Regions from separate parts of the Pseudomonas iranensis genome, predicted to be linked through region 2. Evidence: predicted binding sites of a transcription regulator. Region 2 holds the regulator's gene; each other region holds the start of a gene.
What was found. Region 2 encodes FliA, which starts transcription of late flagellar genes. Its sites were predicted from a motif close to CTAAAGTTTNNNNNNNNNNNGCCGNTAA; they were not measured.

Region 1 (3,671 bases), 1.1 Mb from region 2:
GCTGAGCGAGCAGGCGTTGCAGGACTTTGCTCTGGCTGACGACAAAACTCAGCGCCGCCGCATCCTTCGGCAAACCGGCGGTCTGGTGCACGCGCAGGGTCGAGTGCGTGCGGTCGGCCATCAGAATCATCACCCGGCGCATGCCGCTGGCCACCAGTGCCTCGCGGGCGGCGACGGTCAGGCTCATGGCATTGGTGAAGCGGCTGGGCTCGGCGAGCAGTTCGGCGCATTGCCGACGCCACTGGCCCAGATCATCCGCATTCGGCGCTGCTGCCGGGAGCATGCCGGCCGGCAAGCGACGAGTGCCCCACGGCCAGATCAGCGAAACCGCCGGGTGCCACAAATCAGGCATCGAATGCTGACGCGCGCTGTTCGCCGCTTGCTGGTGCAACTGTTGCTGCACTTCGTCCATGGAAATCTGCAGATACAGGCTGGTCAGGTACTGCCAGCGCTTGCTGTGCGGACTGTCCCAGGCCTGTTGCGCCGACAGCGCCAGGCCGTTGGCAAGCAGCACGGTATTGGCGGGTTGATTGAGCCAGCGGCGTAGCGTCGGATCCTCGTCGAGGCGATTCTGCTGGCGCAGTGGGTGCTCGCTGTCACGGGCAATGCGCAGCACTTTGACCAGTTCGCGTTGTTCGCTGAGCAGCAATTTGTAGCCTTGCTCGACCCAGATCGGCAGATGCCAGGCCTGGACCAGTGCCTCGGCAATCTTCAACAGGCGCACGCCGAACAATTGCTTCTCAACCACACGTGCCGACTCGCCCTTGTGGATCACCCGCAGTTCCCACTCTTCGAGCAACTGCGGATAGGTCAGCGCCAACGGCCACAGCGGCGACAAGAACAGCAGGCTGCCCCAGTGGATGTCCTGCCACAGTCGCGCCAGGCGACTGGCAAAAAAACCGTTGGCCTGTTGTGTCGCGTGTTGGCTGATCAGTTGCAATTGGCGCAAAGCCTTGGGGATCTGCCGGTGCGGTTCGGCGGGCAGGCGCGCGAGCAATTCTTCGGTGCGTGCAAGGCCCAGGCGATTGATTGCCACCTCGAGATTTTCCGCCGGCGCGGCCATGGTGCCGTGGGTGTGACGATTCGCCTCACGGATGATGCTCAAGGCCAGCGCCGGGCTGTCCTGCATCAGATCGGCGATGTCGCGCAGTGAGCTGCGATTGTCGCGGATCGCCCGGCAGACTTTGTCGTGAGCCTCTTGCGGTACGGGCAGGAGGACGCTGTCGAGCAGCTTGACCCAAGCCTGGAGGGTGCTCGGTTTTACCGCTGGAATGTTCGTTTCATTAGCCATGTCTGGACGAGATCTTCACTGACTGTAGACGCGCCCGGCATGGGCTAAATTGGCTTTTCGCCTGAACTGGCTATAGTCTGGCGCAGTTTTGCCGATAAGTAGAAGAAGAGATTTTTTAACTTCCGAATATGACCTTGAACCCGACTTAAACAAGTACCTTCTACCTATGGCTAAAATTATCGGCATCATCGTCGTATTCGCGAGCGTGCTCGGCGGATACGTGCTCTCCCACGGCAAGATTGCCGCCCTGATCCAGCCCTTCGAGGTGTTGATCATCGGTGGTGCGGCCCTCGGCGCGTTCCTCCAGGCCAACCCCGGTTACATGACGATGCACGTGCTCAAGAAATCCCTGAGCATGTTCGGTTCGCGTTTCACCCACACCTTCTATCTGGAAGTGCTCGGGCTGATCTACGAGATCCTCAACAAGAGCCGCCGCGAAGGCATGATGGCGATCGAAGGCGACATCGAAGATGCCGCCGCGAGCCCGATCTTCGCCAAGTACCCGGCGGTGCTCAAGGATGAACGCATGACCGCGTTCGTCTGCGATTACCTGCGCATCATGTCCTCCGGCAACATGGCTCCCCACGAACTCGAAGGCCTGTTCGACATGGAGCTGTACAGCCTCAAGGAAGACCTCGAACACCCATCCCACGCGGTCAACGGCATTGCCGACGGCATGCCCGGTTTCGGTATCGTTGCGGCGGTACTCGGTATCGTGGTGACCATGGCTTCGTTGGGCGAGGGCGACCAGGCGTCGATCGGTCTGCACGTGGGTGCGGCATTGGTCGGTACCTTCTTCGGTATTCTCGCGGCGTACGGTTTCTTCGGTCCGCTGGCGCATTCCCTGGCCCACGATGCCAAGGAAGAGCTCAACGTCTACGAAGCCATCAAGGCCTCGCTGGTGGCTTCGGCGTCCGGCATGCCGCCGTCGCTGGCGGTCGAGTTCGGGCGCAAGGTTCTGTACCCGGCGCACCGTCCAAGCTTCGCCGAGCTGGAACAAGCGGTTCGCGGTCGCTAAGTCATGGAAAATAATCAGCCGATCATCGTCAAGCGCGTCAAGCGCATTGCCGCCGGGCACCACGGAGGGGCGTGGAAAATCGCCTTCGCCGACTTTGCCACGGCGATGATGGCGTTCTTCCTGGTGCTGTGGCTGCTGTCCACTGCTACGCCGGAACAGAAGATCGCCATCGCCGGTTATTTCAAGGACCCGGTCGGCTTCTCCGAAAGCGGCACGCCGTACATCATCGACCTCGGCGGTACACCGACCCTGGCGCCGGAAAACACCCTCAACCCGGAAGTGAAGTCGCAGCCGCAACCGGACAAGGTCACGGTCGACACCGATCAGGTTGAAGGCATGGCCGAGCAGGTCGAGAAGGAGCGTCTCGAACTGCTCCTGCAAGAACTGCAGAACAAGGTCGACGAGAACCCGCAACTGCAGAAATTCAAGGATCAGATCCTCTTCGAAATCACCCCGAACGGCTTGCGCATCCAGATCATGGACGCCGAGAACCGGCCGATGTTCGACTCCGGCTCCGCACGCCTGAAGCCGTACTTCGAAGACATCCTGCTGGCCATGGCCGACACCATCAAAGCGGTGCCGAACAAGATCAGTATCAGCGGCCACACCGACGCCAAGCCGTACATTGGCACTGGCGATTACGGCAACTGGGAGCTCTCGGCCAACCGCGCCAACGCGGCTCGCCGTGCCCTGGTCGCGGGCAGCTATCCGGATGCGCAGGTGGCGCGGGTGGTCGGTTATGCCTCGTCGGCGTTGTTTGATCGGGAAAATCCGTTCAACCCGGTCAACCGCCGCATCGACATTGTCGTGCTGACCAAGAAAGCCCAGGCTGCCATCGAAGGTGCGCAAGGGCCTGATGCATCGAAACCGGCGGATCAGGGTCAGAACGGTGCTGCTCCGGCAGCCCCGGTTGATCCGAATGCGCTGCCGGCGGACAAACAGCCAGTGCCTGCTCATGAGTTGCGCGAGCGGTTGAATCTGTTTGACGATGCGGCGCCGAAACCGGCTGAGCCGGGTGGGGCGGCGCCAGCGCCGAAGCAATGATTAAAAAAATAAACCGACAGTGATGTCGGTTTTTTTTCGGCTGATTTTCGGCTTTGTTTTAGTGCGTTGCCAAGAGCAACCCCTTCACCCCAGCCCTCTCCCCCTGGGGGGCGAGGGGGAAAGGTAGCCGTTTTGTGTGCTTTTCGAATTCGAGTTCGACTCGGTATTTCAGGTCGGCGTACGTGAAACATTCACCTCGGTCAGTCCCCTCTCCCTCTGGGAGAGGGTTAGGGTGAGGGGCTTATCGAAAGTGACAAAATTCTAGAACCCGCGACGAATTCGATTCTTCAGCTGTTCATGAAACATCTCCGCATCGCG
Region 2 (3,671 bases):
GATGGCCCACGGATTCCGGATGATCTGCATCTGCCGCGCCGTCATCAACTGGTCAGCCGCGCCGTCAGCGTGCAAATGCAGGAAGAACCCAGCGAAGAAGCCATGGCTGACATGTTCGCTGATATCTATCACAGCCCGACCAAGCAGGTTGGCTGAGGTAATCATGAACAGTTTTTGTACCTACATCGATGGTCTGCCACGCATTGTTCCGATCAGGAACGCGCAGCCAGTAATGTGGCCTCCGTCTATGCAAGACAAGGTAAAGAAATAACATGGGCAGCATGCATCCCGTACAGGTGATCGCGGTGACCGGCGGCAAAGGTGGCGTCGGCAAGACTAACGTGTCAGTGAACTTGTCGCTGGCGCTGGCAGAGCTTGGCCGTCGGGTCATGCTGCTGGACGCCGACCTGGGCCTGGCGAACGTCGACGTTCTGCTGGGGCTGACACCCAAGCGCACACTGGCCGACGTCATCGAAGGCCGTTGCGAACTGCGCGACGTGCTGTTGCAGGGCCCGGGCGGGATTCGCATCGTGCCGGCGGCCTCCGGCACGCAGAGCATGGTGCACCTGAGCCCGGCGCAGCACGCCGGCCTGATCCAGGCGTTCAGCGACATCGGCGACAATCTCGACGTGCTGGTGATCGACACCGCTGCGGGTATTGGTGACTCGGTAGTCAGTTTCGTTCGTGCCGCCCAGGAAGTGTTGCTGGTGGTCTGCGACGAGCCGACTTCGATCACCGACGCTTACGCGCTGATCAAGTTGCTCAACCGCGACTACGGCATGAACCGCTTCCGCGTGCTGGCCAACATGGCGCAGAGCCCGCAGGAAGGGCGCAACCTGTTCGCCAAGTTGACCAAGGTCACGGATCGCTTCCTTGACGTCGCCCTACAATACGTCGGCGCCGTGCCGTACGACGAAAGCGTGCGCAAAGCGGTGCAGAAGCAGCGCGCCGTCTACGAAGCCTTTCCCCGTTCCAAGTGCGCGCTGGCCTTCAAGGCCATCGCCCAGAAGGTCGACACCTGGCCGCTGCCGGCCAACCCGCGCGGGCATCTGGAATTTTTCGTCGAGCGTCTCGTGCAGCAAACCGCAGGGCCTGTGATATGACCGCCAGTGGCATGAATCTTTACAAAAAGTCGGCGCGTGACGCGCAATACGAATTGATCGAGCGCTACGCGCCACTGGTCAAGCGCATTGCCTATCACTTGCTGGCGCGCCTGCCGGCCAGCGTGCAGGTCGAAGACCTGATCCAGGCCGGGATGATCGGTTTGCTGGAAGTCTCGACCAAATACGACGCCAGCAAAGGCGCCAGTTTCGAAACGTACGCGGGCATTCGAATCCGCGGCGCGATGCTCGATGAAGTGCGCAAAGGGGATTGGGCGCCACGCTCGGTTCACCGTAATACCAGGATGGTCAGCGACGCGATTCGCTCGATTGAAGCTAAAACCGGCCGTGACGCTAAAGATCACGAGGTTGCGGCCGAACTCCAATTGAGTCTCGACGATTACTACGGGATTCTGAATGACACCTTGGGCAGTCGCCTGTTCAGTTTCGACGACCTGTTGCAGGACGGCGAACACGAAGGGCTGCACGAGGATGGCGCGAGTGCTCATATGGAGCCGTCACGCGATCTGGAAGATGAACGCTTCCAGGCGGCGCTGGCGGACGCGATTGCCAATTTGCCGGAGCGTGAGCGACTGGTGTTGGCGCTGTACTACGACGAAGAGCTGAACCTCAAGGAAATCGGTGAAGTCCTTGGCGTCAGTGAATCGCGGGTCAGCCAGTTACACAGCCAGTGCGCGGCCCGTCTGCGGGGGCGTTTGGGGGAGTGGCGAGCGCGCTGAAGGCAGTGTGGGGACACTGCGAAACGAGGCTGGTGCGGTGATGAACGGCGCCGGTCTCGATCCGTTGTGCTCCAGACAAACTTCGAGTGCTATGCCGATTGATTGAAGTGGCGCGTCCAGGTGCTGGGCGCGTTTAAGACTGCTTGGAGGTCGAATTGAACAAAGACATGAAAATCCTCATCGTTGATGACTTCTCAACGATGCGGCGGATCATCAAGAACCTGCTGCGCGATCTTGGGTTCACCAACACCGTCGAGGCCGACGATGGCGTAACCGCCATTCCGGTGCTCAACAGCGGCAGCATCGACTTTCTGGTAACGGACTGGAACATGCCGGGCATGACCGGTATCGACCTGCTGCGTCACGTGCGCGCCGATGAAAAACTCAAGCACCTCCCGGTGTTGATGGTGACTGCTGAAGCCAAGCGCGAGCAGATCATCGAGGCCGCTCAGGCCGGTGTGAACGGTTACGTGGTCAAACCTTTCACGGCTCAAGCGTTGAAAGACAAAATCGAGAAGATTTTCGAACGCATCGGCTGATGAATGCGCGGGGGAGCTATGGAGCATAACGAATCATCACAGGGCGATTTCGAATCGACCCTGAAAAAACACGCGGTCGAACTGGTCGAGAGCCTTGAAAAAGGCAAGTTCGGCGACGCGGTGCAACTGATCCATGAGCTCAATCAGACCCGTGACCGCGGCCTGTATCAGGAAGTGGGCAAGCTCACACGTGAACTGCACAGTGCGATCGTCAATTTCCAGATTGATCCGCACATGCCGCAGGCCGAGGAAGTGTCGCAAATCACCGACGCCACCGAGCGCCTGGGCTATGTGGTCAAGCTGACGGAAGCCGCGGCCAACCGCACCATGGATCTGGTGGAAAGCGCCACGCCGGTGGTCAACAGTCTCGCTGATGAAGCGCAGACGTTGAGTGCTGATTGGGGTCGCTTCATGCGTCGCGAGGTCGGGGCTGAAGAGTTCCGTGAACTGGCGCGCCGGGTCGACGGTTTTCTGTCACGCAGCAGCACGGACAACCGTGCGGTGTCGAGCAACCTCAACGACATCCTGCTGGCTCAGGATTACCAGGACCTCACAGGTCAAGTGATCAAGCGTGTGACCCAACTGGTCACCGAAGTCGAAAGCAATCTGCTCAAACTCGTGCTCATGGCCAGTCAGGTCGACCGCTTTGCGGGCATCGAACATGACCGCGCCGCAATGCTTGCTGAAAAAGATCCACAAAAACATCTCTCGCAGGGTGAAGGTCCGCAGATTCATGCCGATAAACGAGAAGACGTTGTGTCCGGTCAGGACGATGTGGACGATTTGTTATCCAGCCTTGGATTCTAGAGTTTCGGAATTCGGGTTTTTTGGGTTTTTAGACCTGTAGGAGCACCCCATTAATGAGCTTCGGCGCCGATGAAGAGATCCTTCAGGATTTCCTGGTTGAGGCCGGCGAGATTCTTGAGCAACTGTCCGAACAACTGGTCGAGCTGGAAAGCCGCCCGGATGATGCAGATCTGCTCAATGCAATTTTTCGCGGTTTCCACACTGTAAAAGGGGGCGCCGGCTTCCTTCAGCTCAATGAGCTGGTGGAGTGCTGTCACATCGCCGAAAACGTGTTCGACATCCTGCGCAAGGGTGAGCGTCGCGTTGATGCAGAACTGATGGACGTGGTGCTCGAAGCACTGGACGCGGTGAACAGCATGTTCAGCGAAGTCCGTGAACGTGCACCGATCACCGCTGCGACGCCGGAACTGCTGGCCGCGCTGGCGCGTCTGGCCGAGCCGCAATCGGCGGATGAAGCCGTGGCCGCACCGGTAGAAGTGGTGGAA
Region 3 (3,671 bases), 2.8 Mb from region 2:
GACCGTCAGCACCCGCAGCGACAATGCCTTGGTCTGCGTCTCGACATCGACCACGCCCACCGAAATCGCTTCCGGCGTCGGCGCGACTTCGGCCAGTACCTTCTCGACGTCGATGATTTCGACCAACTGATTGTCGACCCGGGTCACAGCGGTCAGGTAGTGATCGCGACCGGTACCCTTGGGTGGCGGATGGATCTCTTCCCAGTTCATGTTGACGATGCGCTCCACCGAGCGGACCAGGAAACCCTGGGTCTTGGTGTTGTACTCCGTGATGATCACGAACGGACTGTTCTTGTCTTTCAACGCACCGGAGCCCGTTGCCATTGCCAGATCCAGGATCGGAATGGTCGCTCCCCGTATATTCGCTACCCCGCACACGACAGGACTGGATTTGGGCATCAACGTCAGGGACGGGCATTGCAACACTTCCCGTACCTTGAACACGTTGATCCCGTAGAGCTGCGGCCCGTCGAGACGGAACAACAGCAGCTCGAGGCGATTCTGCCCTACCAGTTGCGTGCGCTGGTTCACCGAATCCATTACACCAGCCATGCCCAGACTCCTACACCAACGCCAAGTGTTGTTGCGACGCACATTCATTGCTAAACGGCACGGCGCTTGCTTTTTAACTCGTATGAACGCTCAAACGACATTTTCCCGACGCCTGACATCCTCCCTTCGCAAAGGGCTTTGCGCGGTGTCCGCCGTTTGCTGCTTGCTTGCTGGCAGTCCTGCCCATGCAGATGCGGTTACCTTGCCTGATATGCTTATCGGCGTGACTCAGGGCTTTCTTGAATTCACCGTAGAAGACTATTTGGCTTCCAGTCAAACCGAAGGCCGCTACGAAATCGAAGTCAACCAGCTCGACCCGCGCATGCGCATGCCCATGTGTGACAAGGAATTGACAGCCACGCTGGAGAGCCCGGCACGCCCGCTGGGCCGCGTCACGGTGAAGGTTCGCTGCGAAGGCAGTTCGCCCTGGACGGTGTTCGTACCCGCTCAAGTCCGCCTGTTTCGCGAGATCGTGACGACCACTCGTCCGCTGAAACGCGCCGGCATTATCGAGCCGCAGGATGTGACCTTGCGCGAGCGCGACGTCAGCACGATCAACCAGGGTTTCCTGACCTCGGTCGACGAAGCGATCGGGCAGAAACTTACCCGACCAACGGTCGCCGATCAGGTCATCACACTGGTGCATCTGGAACAGGCCGAAGTGGTGCGCAAGGGTGACCAGGTGGTGATCACTGCGCGCAGCGGCACCCTTGCGGTACGCATGCCGGGAGAAGCGCTCTCCAATGGCGGCATGAAAGAACAGATTCGAGTAAAAAACCTTAATTCTCAAAGAGTTATCAAGGCGCAGGTGATTGCGCCGGGACAGGTCGAAGTGGCCATGTAAAAGCCTTGTGGAGAAAACTGGCGCCGATCCCGTCGCTTCCCTAAACTGTGCCGCAGCAGGTCTCGCAACGGCGCATGCAAGCTTATGGTTGATTGGGCCTAAAGTTTTTCAGGGGATAGCCGAAAACATGGCAAGCGTCCAAATTCCCAGAGGTTTTTTATCATGGTTATCGATTTCAACCGATTGAACAGTTCCTCGTCACTAACCGGCAGCACACGTACCAGCAACGCCAAGGAAAGCGCTGAAACCAGCCCCTCCGCGCCGCTGAATACCCAGGCCGAACAGGCCAATGTCGCCAAAAGCGGGGAGTCGGTACACCTCAGCAATGAGGCTCAACAGTTGCAGAAGGTCACTGACAAGCTGCGCGATCAGCCTGCTGTCGACAAAGCCCGTGTGGCCGAGTTGAAAGCCGCGATTGCCGATGGCAGCTATAAAGTCGACAGCAACCGTGTAGCCAGCAAACTGCTCAACTTCGAAGCCCAGCGCTAGGCTTTTGCCGGCGCCAGGCTTTTGGACGCTTAAACCCCAAGGCCAGCCATGCACGACACTAACTTATTGCAACTGATCAACGACGACTTTGCTCCAGCGCAACAATTGCTGGAGTTATTGCAAACCGAATCCCTCGCTTTGCATGGTCGCGACATGCCGTTGCTGGAAGAAATTCTGGCGACCAAGCAAGCGTTGATCATTCTGCTCGAGCAGCATGGCCGCAAGCGCAGCGAAATCCTCGCCAGCCTCAACCTGCCGACTGATCGCACAGGTCTTGAGCAACTGGCCAGCCAGTCGAGCATTGGCGACCAGTTGCTGACCCAGGGCGATGCCCTGACCGCGCTGATCGCCCAATGCCAGGCAGCCAACATCAAGAACGGCCAGTCGATCCAGATCCAGCAGGCGACTACGGCCAACCAGCTGAAGATCCTCACCGGCGGTGAGCCGCCAGCGCTGTACGACGCCAGCGGCACCTTTGCCAAACCGGTCAAGCCGCGAACGCTCAGCCAGGCATGAGCCATTCGCTGGCCCTGCACTATCCACTTGCGCAACATGCTGGCAAAATACTGGCCAGTCGTCTTATTTTGTCTGGAGATTGAAGAACCGTGTCCAACACCCTAAGCGCGGATGATGCTCCGCAGCCTCCGAAGGTGCTCACCACGCCACTGGAAATCTCCAGCAACCTGCGCCAGTTGCAAGACAGCCACGATCCGCTGATCATCACCTTCCATGAACGCAGCCAGCGCTTTCAGAGTTACCTGATCAAGGTCGACCGCGAAACCGCAACGATTGCGCTGGACGAAATGATCCCACGCGATGGAGAGCGCTTCCTGCAAGCGGGCGAACCGTTCAAGGTCGAAGGCTTTCATGACGGCGTGCGGATTGCCTGGGAATGCAACGGCACGCTGAACATCGAAGAATCCGACGGTGATCGCTTCTACACCGGCGACCTGCCGACTGAAGTGGTTTACCACCAGCGCCGTAACGCCTTCCGCGCTGCGTTGAAACTTACCGACCTGGTCAGCGTTGACCTGGGCGGCGAAAAGCTCAAGGTTCCTCTGCACGGCAAGCTGCTGGACATCTCCGCCACTGGCTGCAAATTCCGCTTCGAAGGCGACATCACTGATCGCCTGCAACTGGGCCAGGTCTACGATCGCCTGATCGCCCCGCCGCTGTTCGGCAACCAGCCAACATCGGTCGAACTGCGCTATCTGCATTTCGAAGAAAAACTCAACATCACCTTTGCCGGCCTGCGCTTCCACAACATCAGTGGCCAGGCTGCGCGCAACGTCGAGCGTTTTGTTTACCAGTTGCAACGTGAAGCACGGCGTTTCGACAAAGACGATCTCTGAGTCGCAGCGATCAAAAAAAAGGGCAGCCCCGCACAGGACTGCCCTTTTTTATGCGCCGATGTTTACCTTCGGTTCAGGGCCTGCCACCGCTGATATCCGGCGCAGGCTTGTCGTCATTGCCGCTGTCCTGTTCGGCTGCAACGACTGCTTCCGGCTGCGCTTCGGGCTCAGGTTCAGGAGTGACCGGCGCCGGGTCTTGGACCATCTGCTCCTGCACCACCTGCTCATCGACACGCGGGTCAAGCGCCGCCACCAGCGGCGAGCTCGACATGCTGTCCGGCATTGCCACGTGATGCAGCGGTGCGTCGTCGACCTGGTGCAGATTGGTCACTGCTTTCGGACGAATCCGCCAGACCAGCACCAACGCGAAGAAACTGAAGAACGCATACAGGCTCTGACTGCCGAGAAACTTCATCAGCACGCCCGCGAGCAGC
Region 4 (3,671 bases), 2.7 Mb from region 2:
TTCCTGCGCGTACACCACGATCGCCGAGAATGCCGACGCCAGAATGAAGCCGATCACCACGCTGAGAATGCTGGTCCAGAACAGATCGACATGCGGCAGGATCAGGGTGAATGGCGCCACCCCCAGGATGGAAAACCAGATCACTGCCTTGCGCCCGATCTTGTCGCCAATCGGTCCACCGAAGAACGTACCCGCCGCCACTGCGCCCAGGAAAAGGAACAAGTGCAGCTGCGAGCTGGCCACCGACAGGTCGAACTTCTCGATCAGGTAGAAGGTGAAGTAGCTGGTGAAGCTGGCCATGTAGAAATACTTGGAGAACACCAGCAGCCCGAGCACCACAAGCGCACTGGTCACCCTGCCCTTCGACAAGCCGTGCGTCGCCGCTTGGCCGGCCTTGAGCTTGAATAGGTTGAGGTGGTTGGCGTACCAGCGGCTGATGCGGTACAGCACGAACAGCGCAAAAACCGCGAACAGGCCAAACCACGCCACATTGCCTTGGCCGAAGGGAATGATGATCGCCGCCGCCAGCAACGGGCCGAACGCGGAGCCGGCATTGCCGCCAACCTGAAAGGTCGATTGCGCCAGACCAAACCGGCCGCCCGAGGCCAGTCGCGCAACACGCGAGGCTTCCGGGTGAAAGGTCGACGAGCCGATACCAATCAGCGCCGCCGCCAGCAGAATCAATGGGAAGCTGCCGACCACCGACATCATCAGAATGCCGATCAACGTACACACCGTGCCCGCCGGCAACAGCCACGGTTTGGGGTGGCGATCAGTGTGATAACCGACCCACGGCTGCAACAGCGACGCGGTCAACTGGAAGGTCAAGGTGATCAGGCCGACCTGGGTGAAGGTCAGGCCATAGTTGGCTTTGAGCATCGGGTAGATCGACGGCAGCACCGACTGGATCAGGTCGTTGATCAAATGCGCCAGCGCCACCGCGCCGATGATGCGCATCACCAAGGGGCTGCTTTGCGGAGCAGCGGTCGCCGAGGCAGCGGCGGTCTGAACGTTGCTGATAGCCATGGCAAATTCCGGACAGCAGATGGGTGCCCGCAGGCAGGTGCGTCAATGTGCCATTTTTCGGTGCGCTCGCGCTATCCCCTTAGGCAGCTAACTAACTGACTGGTCGTCGAGCAAACGGTGATAGCGCAACGCCATGGTCTGAATCTTGCCTTGCTTCTGCCCTTGAACACGATCGCCTTACAAAGGCGCTCGACAATGGGAAGTTTCGCTACAGAGCCGGCCTACAGAGCGGGCACGGGTGAACTTTCGAGGCCTTTTAGAGGGCACAGTCGCAGCCGAAAGGTTCGCGATGCACGCCAATGGTGCGTGGTGTCCAGAGGAGTCATGAGGCATGCAGGCTTTCCTTTCACCGGGGATCAAATTGCTGGGGCGGTTTGGCTTCGCAGGTAAATTCCAATTGTTGTTTCTGCTGTTTATTCTGCCGCTGGCCGGCAGCCTGTTGATGATCGGCCATGACTATCGCGAGAAGCTCAATCTGATCTCCGGCGAACGTGCCGGTGTGCGTCAATTGCTCGCGCTGGATGCGCTGGACAACCTGCTCGCCGCGCAACGCGACCGCGCCGCCCGCTGGCGCGCCACCGAGACCAATCGTCAGCCGACACCGGCCACCCTCGCCGCCATGGCTGCCTTCGATGGCGTGCAACCGGCGGTGCTGCAAGCCACCACCGAGCTGGGCAATGCCCTGAACCAGCAAGGCGCCGACGGCGCAATCCTCGAGCGCTTTCAGGCGCTGCAAACCGCGCTCAATGGCCTTGATTCGAAAAGCCTCAGCAGTGTCGGCTGGTGGCCGGACGGTTATGACAGCTTCACCAATGCCCTGGGCGCGCTGCAAGCCTTGCGCGAGCAGATCGTCATGGACAATCGCCTGACCCTCGCGCCGTGGCTGGAAACCTACCTGCTGACGCAGATTTCCACGCAACACGCACCAGACCTGATCGAGCGGGTCGGGCGTCTCGCCGCGGTCGGCCAGGCTTCGGTGGTCTCCGGGCAGTTCACCCTGCAAAGCCGCTTGCAGTTGCGCGACCTGCGCAGTCGCATCGGGGACGCCCGCGAGCAACTGGTGAAAACCGCCGGCCTGCTGGAGGCGCGTTTGCCAGCCGAGCTGCAAGCCTGGGCCGGTCAGTATCACGACAGCCTGGAACACCTCGACAGCGGCCTGAAAGTCCTCGACGACGGTGTGTTTGGCGGCAGCATCAACCTCAAGCCAGAGGACTTCGAACGCAGCCTCGACGCGCTGCTCACCGACCTCGCTTCCCTGCGCCAGCAATCCCTGGTCGCGCTGGATCAGCGGCTCGATGCGTATTACAGCTCGGCGATCCGCCAGTTCATTGTTGTCGCCGCAATCTTCGGTTGCCTGCTGCTGGCCGCGTTGTACCTGTTCGTCTGCCTGCAAGCCTCGATCCGCCGCAGTGCCAGCGGCATCACCTTGCTCGCTGAGGCCTTGCGCGACGGCAACCTGAGCCTGCAAGTGCCGGTGGTGGGGCGCGATGAGCTGGCGGCGATCAGCACCGCGCTCAACGTCGCCGTGGTGCAACTGCGCAGCAGCATGCTCGGCGTCGACCACGAGACCTCGCAGTTGAGCAACGCGGTACGCAGCCTCAACCAACACTCCAGCGGCGCCCTCGGTGAAGTTGAGGCGCAGCAGTTGCAGATCAGCCAGATCGCCGCTGCCGCCACGCAATTGGCCGCCACCTCGCAAGGCGTCGCGCAGAGTTGCGAACAGGCCTCCGGCAGCGCCCAGCAAACCCGGCGCATCGCCGCCGACAGCAGCCGCGACAGCCAACGCACCACGGCCAGCATTCAGCAGCTCAATCAGCGCCTGAACGACACCGCCGCCGCGCTCGGCCGGGTCAGCGAGCAAGGCCAGCAGATTCAACTGGTCGTGGACACCATTCGCGGCGTCGCCGAGCAGACCAACCTGCTCGCACTCAACGCCGCCATCGAAGCCGCCCGCGCCGGCGAACAGGGTCGCGGTTTTGCCGTGGTCGCCGACGAGGTGCGCAGCCTCTCGCAACGCACGCAATCGTCCACCGCGCAGATCGCCGGTACCGTCGACAGCCTGCGCGCCACGGTCAACGAAGCGGTGAACCTGATGGAGGCCGCCTGTGGTCAGGCGCAATCGGATGCCGAGGCGGTCACCGGACTCGGCGAACGCCTGGGAGAAATCGCCAGCGCCGTACAGAGCGTCACCGACACCCTGGCGCAAATCGCCACGGCGGTTGAAGAACAGGCCAGCACCGCCGACGAAGTCAGCGGCAATATCCAGCAGGTCGATCAAGCGGCGGTGCGTTTGCTTGAAGGCGCACGTGCGGTGAACCTCGCGGCCGACACCTTGAGCCAGGGCAGCGAAGCCCTGAGCGCCAATACCGCCAGATTCCAATTGCGCTGACGCCCTCCCCGGCCCCGATTTTCGGGGCCCGAGGATAAGCGGTTGAAAACAGGAAGAAATATTTTCGATTTACGCTTGACGCTTTGCCATTTCAGGGGAATAATGCGCGCCACTTGGCTACATAGCTCAGTTGGTTAGAGCATAGCATTCATAATGCTGGGGTCCGGGGTTCAAGTCCCTGTGTAGCCACCAAGTACTAAAAACGGCTTACCGAAAGGTAGGCCGTTTTTTTATGCTTGCAATAATCCCCCCTTCG

Region 1: a site for FliA is predicted at 1,362-1,389, ahead of motA (flagellar motor stator protein MotA). Genes of this name have one in related genera too.
Region 3: a site for FliA is predicted at 1,495-1,522, ahead of flgM (flagellar biosynthesis anti-sigma factor FlgM). Genes of this name have one in related genera too.
Region 4: a site for FliA is predicted at 1,165-1,192, ahead of HU724_RS23720 (methyl-accepting chemotaxis protein). Genes of this name have one in related genera too.

Annotation. Positions count from the first base shown of each region.
Region 1 covers NZ_CP077092.1:784,758-788,428, forward strand. Annotated here, with positions in the region: gene HU724_RS03450 (HDOD domain-containing protein) at 1-1,291, opposite strand, end outside; gene motA (flagellar motor stator protein MotA) at 1,458-2,309, shown strand; gene motB (flagellar motor protein MotB) at 2,313-3,353, shown strand; gene HU724_RS03465 (toll/interleukin-1 receptor domain-containing protein) at 3,615-3,671, opposite strand, start outside.
Region 2 covers NZ_CP077092.1:1,912,978-1,916,648, forward strand. Annotated here, with positions in the region: gene flhF (flagellar biosynthesis GTPase FlhF) at 1-156, shown strand, start outside; gene fleN (flagellar synthesis regulator FleN) at 273-1,103, shown strand; gene fliA (RNA polymerase sigma factor FliA) at 1,100-1,840, shown strand; gene HU724_RS08490 (chemotaxis response regulator CheY) at 2,008-2,379, shown strand; gene HU724_RS08495 (protein phosphatase CheZ) at 2,398-3,186, shown strand; gene HU724_RS08500 (chemotaxis protein CheA) at 3,240-3,671, shown strand, end outside.
Region 3 covers NZ_CP077092.1:4,735,812-4,739,482, forward strand. Annotated here, with positions in the region: gene HU724_RS21280 (chemotaxis protein CheV) at 1-552, opposite strand, end outside; gene flgA (flagellar basal body P-ring formation chaperone FlgA) at 635-1,396, shown strand; gene flgM (flagellar biosynthesis anti-sigma factor FlgM) at 1,559-1,885, shown strand; gene HU724_RS21295 (flagella synthesis protein FlgN) at 1,934-2,401, shown strand; gene HU724_RS21300 (flagellar brake protein) at 2,491-3,237, shown strand; gene HU724_RS21305 (MFS transporter) at 3,311-3,671, opposite strand, start outside.
Region 4 covers NZ_CP077092.1:5,272,340-5,276,010, forward strand. Annotated here, with positions in the region: gene HU724_RS23715 (MFS transporter) at 1-1,026, opposite strand, end outside; gene HU724_RS23720 (methyl-accepting chemotaxis protein) at 1,358-3,415, shown strand; tRNA gene HU724_RS23725 (tRNA-Met) at 3,531-3,607, shown strand.